3 regions of the Rahnella sp. JUb53 genome follow, and region 2 is predicted to be linked to each of the others. Evidence: predicted binding sites of a transcription regulator. Region 2 holds the regulator's gene; each other region holds the start of a gene.
What was found. Region 2 encodes PurR, which represses purine synthesis genes. Its sites were predicted from a motif close to CANGCAAACGTTTGCNTG; they were not measured.

Region 1: a site for PurR is predicted at 1,268-1,285, ahead of serA (phosphoglycerate dehydrogenase). Genes of this name have one in related genera too.
Region 3: a site for PurR is predicted at 1,523-1,540, ahead of cvpA (colicin V production protein). Genes of this name have one in related genera too.

The regions. Positions count from the first base shown of each region.
Region 1 is NZ_SLYT01000003.1:179,709-182,994, forward strand. Features, by position in the region: gene EC840_RS08555 (LysR family transcriptional regulator ArgP) at 1-140, opposite strand, end outside; gene rpiA (ribose-5-phosphate isomerase RpiA) at 368-1,030, shown strand; gene serA (phosphoglycerate dehydrogenase) at 1,369-2,607, shown strand; gene asr (acid resistance repetitive basic protein Asr) at 2,986-3,286, opposite strand, start outside.
Region 2 is NZ_SLYT01000001.1:328,256-331,541, reverse strand. Features, by position in the region: gene EC840_RS01620 (C40 family peptidase) at 1-806, shown strand, start outside; gene purR (HTH-type transcriptional repressor PurR) at 1,406-2,431, shown strand; gene punR (DNA-binding transcriptional activator PunR) at 2,482-3,286, opposite strand, start outside.
Region 3 is NZ_SLYT01000004.1:500,095-503,380, forward strand. Features, by position in the region: gene purF (amidophosphoribosyltransferase) at 1-932, opposite strand, end outside; gene cvpA (colicin V production protein) at 963-1,454, opposite strand; gene dedD (cell division protein DedD) at 1,804-2,595, opposite strand; gene folC (bifunctional tetrahydrofolate synthase/dihydrofolate synthase) at 2,585-3,286, opposite strand, start outside.

The sequences.
Region 1 (3,286 bases), on a different contig from region 2:
CCGAACAAATTTTCCAGTTGTTTAATGCGCTGAGAGACCGCCGATTGAGTGATGCAAAGCTTCTGTGCGGCGCGCTCAAAACCGCGCTCGCGGATCACCGCGTCCAGTGCCTGCAGCGTTCTATAGTCCGGGCGTTTCATCGGAGTTCTGTCCCTTAGATTTAATTTTATCCGAACACTATGCCACAGATTGTCAGGATTTGTGGTGAGGAAAATCTTTGTGTTTGCTGCACAATTGCACTTAATAAGTGTGATCTGGCTGCGGTGATGTTTATCCATATTGGCGGGACATGCTTTATAATCACCGGCACTATTCGTTACATCGAATCATTCACGCCACTTTCGTGTTATCAGACAGAGAAGCCATTATGACGCAGGAAGAATTGAAAAAAGCAGTTGGCTGGGCCGCACTGGATTACGTCACGCCGGGCACCATTGTCGGTGTCGGTACCGGATCTACCGCCGCACATTTCATTGACGCACTGGGTTCCATCAAAGGCCAGATTGAAGGCGCGGTTTCCAGCTCAGACGCCTCTACCGCAAAACTGAAAAGCTTAGGCATCCACGTTTTCGACAGCAACGAAGTGGACTCGCTGGATGTGTATGTTGATGGCGCGGATGAAATCAACGGCGCAATGCAGATGATCAAAGGCGGCGGTGCAGCGCTGACCCGCGAAAAAATCATTGCGGCGATTGCCAAAAAATTCATCTGTATCGTGGATGCTTCCAAGCAGGTTGATGTGCTGGGTAAATTCCCGCTGCCGGTAGAAGTGATCCCGATGGCCCGCTCTTATGTCGCGCGTGAACTGGTGAAACTCGGTGGCCTGCCGGAGTACCGTCAGAATGTCCTGACCGACAACGGCAACGTGATCCTCGACGTGCATAACCTGAGCATTATGGATGCCATCGCGCTGGAAAATAAGATCAACGGGATCGCCGGTGTCGTGACCGTCGGCCTGTTTGCTAACCGTGGTGCTGACGTGGCGCTGGTCGGGACTTCTGAAGGCGTTAAAACTGTTAAGCTGAAATAATCCAGCGATAAGCAGAAGATCTGGCTGCTCAGATAAAAGCAGCCAGACACACTCCTGTCATAACACAATGTTATGAAGATGATAATTTTCTGGCTGAATCATCTTTTCTTCAAAAGCCTTAATTTGGTGACTTATGTCACATTCCTGAAATTCTCCTCCTGAACGTCTGGCTCCATAAAATCTAACCAGCACGAAATGCTGAAAACCCTCTGGCGAGGTGAGCCTTCTGCTGCCTGTCAGGCAATCGTTTGTATTGATGATGGCGGATTTTTTGTTATGTTGACTGTGAGCAGTCACCTAGCAGTTCGATTTCAGCCAGAAAAATATAGGGTCGGGAAATGGCAAAAGTATCACTTGAGAAAGACAAGATTAAATTTTTGTTAGTGGAAGGCGTCCACCAAAGTGCGGTTGATACACTCCGCGCCGCGGGCTACACCAATATTGAATTTCACAAAGGTGCTTTAGATACGGAGTCGCTGAAAGAATCGATCCGTGATGCGCACTTTGTTGGACTCCGATCGCGTACTCAGCTGACTGAAGAAGTGTTCCAGGCAGCCGAAAAACTGGTGGCTGTTGGGTGTTTCTGTATCGGGACCAATCAGGTTGATCTGAAAGCGGCGACCCGTCGCGGTATTCCGGTCTTCAACGCACCGTTCTCCAATACCCGTTCGGTTGCCGAAATGGTGCTGGGCGAAATGCTGCTGATGATGCGTGGCATTCCTGAAGCTAACGCCAAGGCGCACCGCGGTATCTGGAACAAACTGGCTGTCGGCTCGTTTGAAGCGCGCGGTAAACGTCTGGGTATCATCGGTTACGGCCACATTGGTACGCAGCTGGGGATTCTGGCGGAAAGCCTGGGGATGCGTGTCTTCTATTATGACATCGAAAGCAAACTGCCTTTAGGCAACGCGCAGCCAATTGCCACACTGGAAGAATTGCTCAATACCAGCGACGTCGTCACGCTGCATGTGCCGGAAACAGCAGGAACCAAAGACATGATTTCTGAAGTGCAGCTGGCGCAGATGAAGCCGGGCGCACTGCTGATCAACGCCTCACGTGGTACGGTCATCGACATTCCTGCGCTGTGCAATGCGCTGCGTAACAAACATCTTTCCGGTGCGGCTATCGACGTCTTCCCGGAAGAACCGGCGACTAACAGCGACCCGTTCAATTCTCCGCTGTGTGAATTCGACAACGTATTGCTGACGCCGCACATCGGCGGTTCGACAATGGAAGCGCAGGAAGGTATCGGTCTGGAAGTCGCAGGCAAACTGGCGAAGTACTCTGACAATGGTTCAACGCTGTCAGCGGTTAACTTCCCTGAAGCCTCTCTGCCGGCGCATACCGAGAAAGCCAGCCGTCTGCTGCATATCCACGAAAATCGTCCGGGTGTGCTGACCAGCATCAACCAGATTTTTGCGGAACAGGGTATCAACATTGCTGCGCAGTACCTGCAAACCAGCCCTGAAATCGGTTATGTGGTAATTGATGCAGAAACGGATATCAATACGCTGACTACCGCGCTGCAACTGATGAAGGCCATTCCGGGCACCATCCGCGCACGTTTGCTGTACTGATTACATCAGTCGTAAATATTAAAGCCGCCGAAAGGCGGTTTTTTGCTTTCTGGTTTCAGAGAAATAAAGAAGGGATATCAGGAAAGTGAAGAATGTCGGGAGGGGATCTTACCGGGATGACTTATCATTCAGAAGTAAAAAGCATTCAGAAGTAAAAAGCACTCAGAAGTAAAAAGCATTCAGAAGTAAAAGGAGAGGGCGACCAGACCACAAAGGATCAATGATGACAGGGTGATTTCAAACTGGTAGCGGCGCAGTGTCATCTGTCAGTACCTCAGAATAAAAACCGGAGAAAAAAACACCCGGCGAGCCGGGTGTTAAATTAACAGTCTTGATAAGAGTGAGCAGTAATACTCACGAAGACTTCTTCGTTACTTCTTATGCTGCTGGCGTTGCTTTTGCAGCCGGAGCAGCTTTCTTAGCATGTTTCACGTGTTTTTTAGCAGCCTGAGCTTTCTGAGCTACCGGAGCAGCTTTCTTGGCATGTTTCACGTGTTTTTTAGCAGCCTGGGCTTTCTGAGCTACCGGTGCAGCTTTCTTGGCATGTTTCACGTGTTTTTTAGCAGCCTGGGCTTTCTGAGCTACTGGTGCAGCTTTCTTAGCATGTTTCACGTGTTTTTTGGCAGCCTGGGCTTTTTGAGCTACTGGCGCTTTCTTAGCTGCTTTTTTGTGTTTCTTG
Region 2 (3,286 bases):
AGAGTCATGTTAATTCCGTGACGCCGGAAGAACGGCGAAAGCGAAAGACAGTGGCGGCGAAAACCAGTAAAAAAACAAAAGTCGCACCGGTGACAGAGAAAAAGACTCAGGAAAAAGCATCAAAATCGAAGAAGGTCAGCAGCACCGAACTGGTCAAACGCAAGACAACTTCTGAGAAAAGCGTAAAAACGACCCGGGCCGAAAGCAAAAAAGAAAAAACACTCAGGACAACGCGGGCCGAGAAAAAGACAGATAAAGCCACTAAATCACGAGCGCTTGCCAAAAACAGCAGTGAAAAAATCAGCAAGAAAGAAGCGTATGGCCGACACCGCAAAGGCAAGAAGTTACGCGAAGAAGACACCAAACCTATTACGCTGAGTGCGACACATAAAAAACGCTATCAGCATGCACAACAAACGGCGATGACTAAGCTGATGCACCAGGTCGGCAAACCTTATCGCTGGGGAGGAACTTCTCCGAATACCGGTTTTGATTGCAGCGGTCTGGTCTATTACGCTTACAAAGATTTGATCCGCATTAAAATGCCGCGCACGGCAAACGAGATGTACCACCTGCGCGATGCAGCGCCGGTGAAACGTGGCGAACTTGAAAGCGGTGATCTGGTGTTCTTCAGAATCAACAACCGCGGCGCAGCGGATCATGTGGGTGTTTATGTTGGCAACGGCAAATTCATCCAGTCGCCAAGAACCGGTGAAGACATCAAAATCACCTCACTGGGCGACGATTACTGGCAAGACCACTATGTTGGCGCACGTCGGGTGATGACCCCAAAAACAATCCGATAATAAACAATTCGTTAAGTCTGAGGTTTCGCTAATCAGCCATTGAATAGCACTTAACGAAGAGTTTCTGCAGGGAAGAGTATCGGCGGTAACGGTCACTGCGTAAAATTGAAAAGGGCGATTCCTGTGAAAGGTATCGCCCTTTTTTGTTGCGTCTCACTACTGTCTCACTGCCAGATTAGTTCATCACTGCCGTGAAGCTGAAAGCGATAATCATGAGCAAAGCGCATACCGTGGTGATCAACGATAATTTCAGGTTGCTGTCCATCAAACCCCCTTTCGGATCAAGTTGTGGCGTTTCTTTTAGCCACACTAAATGTGTGCCAACGCATTTTCGCATAATTCACTTTTAAAATCCTCTGCTGAATGAAAATGTGAACATGACAATTTTACTTCCACTTTCATGCATTATAAGAGAAAATTGTCGGTTAACACGCCTGTGTGCCGGTCGATTTCACCCGAGAGCATTTCACGCCTCATTCTGAAGAATCCACCCAATGATTACACTGCCCTTTTAGATGTCCGCAGTGTAATCAACGCAAGCAAACGATTAACATAATGCTAACGTGCTGAAGCACGGAAGTTCAGGAGTCATTCTTTACATGGCAACGATTAAAGATGTCGCAAAGCGCGCTGGCGTTTCCACTACAACCGTGTCGCACGTCATCAATAAAACACGTTTCGTCGCCGAAGAAACCAGGGAAGCGGTGCTGCTTGCCATTAAAGAGCTACATTATTCTCCGAGCGCCGTAGCCCGTAGTCTTAAAGTGAATAACACCAAGACGATTGGTCTGCTGGCAACCTCCAGTGAAGCGCCCTATTTTGCCGAGGTGATTGAAGCCGTCGAGAACAGCTGCTTCTCCAAAGGCTATACGCTGATCTTGTGTAACTCGCACAACAATCTGGAAAAACAACAGGCCTATCTGCAGATGCTGGCGCAAAAACGCGTCGATGGTCTGCTGGTCATGTGCGCGGAATACCCTGACGAATTACTCAATATGCTTGAAGAGTATCGTTCGATTCCGATGGTGGTGATGGACTGGGGCGAAGCGCGTAAAAACTTCACCGACAGCATTATCGATAATGCTTTCGAAGGCGGTTATATGGCCGGACGCTATCTGATCGAACGCGGGCATCGTGATATTGGCGTGATCCCGGGACAGCTGGCGCGTAACACCGGCGGCGGTCGTTTCCAGGGTTTTGTCAAAGCGCTGACGGAAGCCAATATCCCGCTTCGCGAAGAATGGGTGGTTCAGGGCGATTTCGAGCCGGAGTCAGGTTATCAGGCGATGCATAAGATTCTGATGCAGAAACAACGCCCCACCGCCGTCTTCTGCGGGGGCGATGTCATGGCAATGGGCGCAATTTGCGCCGCTGATGAGCTCGGATTGCGCGTCCCGCAGGATATTTCGGTGATTGGTTACGATAACGTGCGTAATGCGCGGTACTTCTCTCCGGCACTGACGACCGTGCATCAGCCGAAAGAACGGTTGGGTGAGATGGCCTTTACTATGTTGCTCGACCGCATCGTCAGCAAACGTGAAGAATCACAGACCATCGAGGTGCATCCGAAACTGGTTGAACGTCGTTCGGTGGCCGATGGCCCGTACCGCGACTATCGCCGTTAATGCTTGCCTTTAATCTTACATAACGCCTGCTTTTGCAGGCGTTTAATTTCTCAGTCCCGCAGCCATTCACGGTTCATCGTTTCTGTATCACCCATATATTCCAGCAACCACGCCAGTGAAGGTGACGGATTGCTCTGGTCCCACGTCAGGCAACATGGGCTGTCAGGGAAGGTATTCTCCAGCGCCAGAACCTGCAATGTCTGCTGTTCAATGTGGTGGCTCACGCGATGTACCGGCATCATTCCTACGCATAAACCTTCACTCAGACATTCAAGCGCGCAGGTCCAGTCCGGCACAACCAGACGCCGCTGGTTATCAAGCGTCCAGGTATCACGCTTGGGCAACGTCCGCGAGGTATCTTCAAGACACAATGCGGGATAAGGCCTGAGCTGGTCATCACTGAGCGCACCCGGTAACTGCGCCAGCGGATGCTGCGGGCTGACCACGCAGTGCCAGTCCATAAACCCCATGTCGCGAAAACTGAAACGACCACCAACCGGTATCGCCCGCGTCGCACCGATTGCCACATCAGCACGTCCGTCAACCAGTGCGTCCCACACACCATTAAACACTTCGGAATGAATAATCAGTTCCGTATCAGGAAAATGACGATAGAAATCCAGCACCAGTCGCCGGGTTCTTGCCGGTTTAACAATTCTGTCGACAGCAATACGTAACTCGCCCCGCCAGCCGTTGGCAACCTGCTGACACTGGCGTCGTGTAGCTATCATTTTTTTTATCAGAACCCGCGCTTCATCCACGAAAACTTTGCCCGCTGGCGTTAAAACGACGTCACGGTGTCGACGTTCAAACAAGGGCACCGCCAGCCATTGTTCGAGCTGACGAACGGTGTAG
Region 3 (3,286 bases), on a different contig from region 2:
AGCGCGATATCGCAGGAGGTTTCCGGGATAGGAATGACCACGTCGATATCCAGATCTTCCCATTCACGGGCAATTTTCGCGCCCAGCTTTTCACCCATACGAACACGGGCGCTGTAGACGGAAATCTTGTCGATGAAGGAGTCAGGACGCGCGAAATACACGTACTCGAACAGGCACGGATTGTACTGAGGATTTTCAGCACACATGCGGGTGTAGAGCTGGCCTTTTTCGGTGATGTACACCGCTTCGCCCGGCGCAACGTCACGCAGGAACTCAAAACCTAATGTATCGAGTGCCACACTTTCAGATGCCACCATGTACTCATTACGGCCACCTTCCAGCGTGCGCTTACCGATAACCAGCGGACGGATACCGTGCGGGTCACGGAACGCCAGCATGCCGTGACCGATGATCATCGCCACACAGGCGTAAGCGCCACGGATTTTCAAATTCACCGCGGCAACCGCAGCGAAAATGTTATCGGCTTCCAGCGGGTAATGCTGGAAACGATCCAGTTCACTCGCCAGGATATTGAGCAGAATTTCAGAATCGGAAGTGGTGTTCACATGGCGACGCTGGCCTTCAAAAAGGTTGCTTCGCAATTCGTGAGCATTGGTCAGGTTACCGTTATGCGCAAGAGTGATGCCGAACGGAGAGTTGACGTAAAAAGGTTGAGCTTCTGAAGCGCTGGAACTGCCAGCCGTTGGGTAGCGCACATGGCCAATACCCATGTTGCCCTGTAAGCGTTGCATATGGCGGGCTTCGAAAACATCCTTCACCAGGCCATTCGCTTTCCGTAAACGGAAGTTATTATTGGCATCAATGGTGACGATGCCTGCGGCATCCTGCCCACGGTGTTGTAACACCGTTAACGCGTCATAAATCGACTGGTTTACCGGCATGAAACCGGCGATACCGACAATACCGCACATGTTGTCTTTTCCTCTTCAGCGCTGCCAGAACTAAATATGTTTTGGCAAGAAACTCGACGTGCTCTGCAGGTAGTCAAAGAACCACCTGATGATATAACTGAATTGTGGGATCAACTGGGATTGTTTCCAGTCTTCACTTTGTGAAAAACTGGTGAAGGTATCCAGGAAGAACAGCATCGCAGAGACGATTAACACCCCGCGCAGTGCGCCGAAGCACACACCTAACACCCTGTCAGTGCCGGACAACCCGGTTTTTTCCACCAGTGAACTGATCACATAGTTGACAATTGCACCTACGATCAACGTCGCGATGAACAAGATGGCAATTGCGATCCCGTTTCGAACTAACTCATCTTCGAAACGCGTGAAGTAGATGGCGAGATAAGGGTAATAATGGCTGGCAACAAAGAAGGCGCAAGCCCAGGTTACCAGCGATAAAGCCTCGCGAACAAAACCACGGATCAAACTGACTAAAGCAGAAAATCCGATAACCGCAATAATGACGTAATCAATCCAGACCATTAACTATTCCAGTGTCTAATCCAGTCACGTCTACCCCGGCATCCAGTTCGCGGCGAATTCTAACAGAAAAAGAAAACGTTTGCGTAGGGGAAATCTGCCGGTCAGACAAATTAATAATAGCGATTAAAAAAACCTCAATCGCAGCATAAACCTATAAAAACCCAGCCAGAGGATCTTATAGAAAAAGGGCACAAATCGCTTGTGCCCTCCGTGGTATTTATCATTATCAGAACCAAGCAATTGGAGTTGCAGCAAGGCAGCAAATGAGAGGATCCCGATGAGCTGACATTAGTCAGTGATTCGGGTCCTTGATTGCAGCGAACACAACTGCGGCGTCAAGTGCGCAAAGTCAGTGAGCGCTGTATGCCCGAACCTGCCCACCCAATCCGCTCAGCTGTTGTAACTGAGGCAATGACGCTTCAAGTTTCTGCTTCGATGCATCCGGCCCGACGTACAGACGCGTGATCTGCCCCTGAACCGGCGTTGCTGGCACGGTATAGGCGCGGAAACCGGACAACCGCAGATTGGCCACAATCTCATTGGCTTTCGCGGCGTTCTTCAGCGCACCCAACTGCACAACATACGACTGCCCTGCCGGTGCTTTCTCTTCCGCCGCAGGTTTAGGTTGCTCAACAGGTTTTGGCTGCTCGGCAACCGCTTTAGGCTGTTCAACCGGCTTCGGCTGTTCAACAGGTTTAGGTTTCACCGTCGGTTTTGCTTCCACCATCGGCTTAGGCTCAATCGTTTTCGGCTTCTGCTGAACGGGTTTGACCGGAGCCGGCTGCACCGGTTTTTTCTGCTCAGGCATCGTGGTGACCGGCGGCTGGGATTCCACCGTGGTATTGCCCGGTGCCACATTGCCATGATTTGCGGCGTTGGTGTTGTTGGCGGAACTGTCAGTATTCTGCCCGCCCGTCATGGACTGATCTGCCCCTTCCGGTGGCTGAGCAGGCAGCGATTGTGTGACCGGAGGCACCGAATCCTGTTCCTCAACATCACCCGGTTTTGGCACCAGGGGAATCGACGCAAATTCGTCTTCGTAATGCTTTTTCTTGCCGTCGAGTAAACCGGGCAGAATGATGACGCCCAGCGCCACCAGAATAATGGTCCCGACCAGACGATTTTGAAACTTACTTGCCACTGGTTTTCCCCGTGTCTATAGCATCCATTACGTGAGCTACGGTATGAAACGAGCCGCAGACAATCACAATATCCTGAGGAGCCGCCTCCTGCATAGCCTGTTTCCAGGCAGACTCCACATCATCAAATGGGCGTGCCTGCGGTAAATGTACCGTCAGTTCGGCAACGCTGGCACCACGCGGGCCTTCCAGCGGTGCGCAATACCATTCATCGACCTGAGGCGACAGACAAGCCAGCGTACCGGCAATATCTTTGTCTTTCAACATTCCGACGACGGCGCGCACTTTGCCGCCATTACGTGGCTGTTCAGCCAGGCGTCCGGCCAGATAAGCTGCGGCATGCGGGTTGTGGGCGACATCCAGTATGAGTCGCGGCGACTCACTCACCGTCTGGAAACGCCCCGGCAATGCGGCGCGCTGTAAGCCGCTGCGGAGCGCCGCTTCAGGAACATTCAGACCGGAATAATGCAGTGCGGCCAGCGCGGTGGCCGCATTCGCCAGCGGCACATTAGGCAACGGCAATGCATCCAGAATATTCACTTCTTTACCGGCGTCGAGCGCCACCCAGCGCCAGTATCCTGCATCAGCAGAAAAATGCCAGTTCACATCGCGGCGGTATAAATCAGACTGTTTTTCCTGTGCGACGTCAGCAATGGACTGAGGCATATCCGGCTCACCGACTACCGCAGGTTT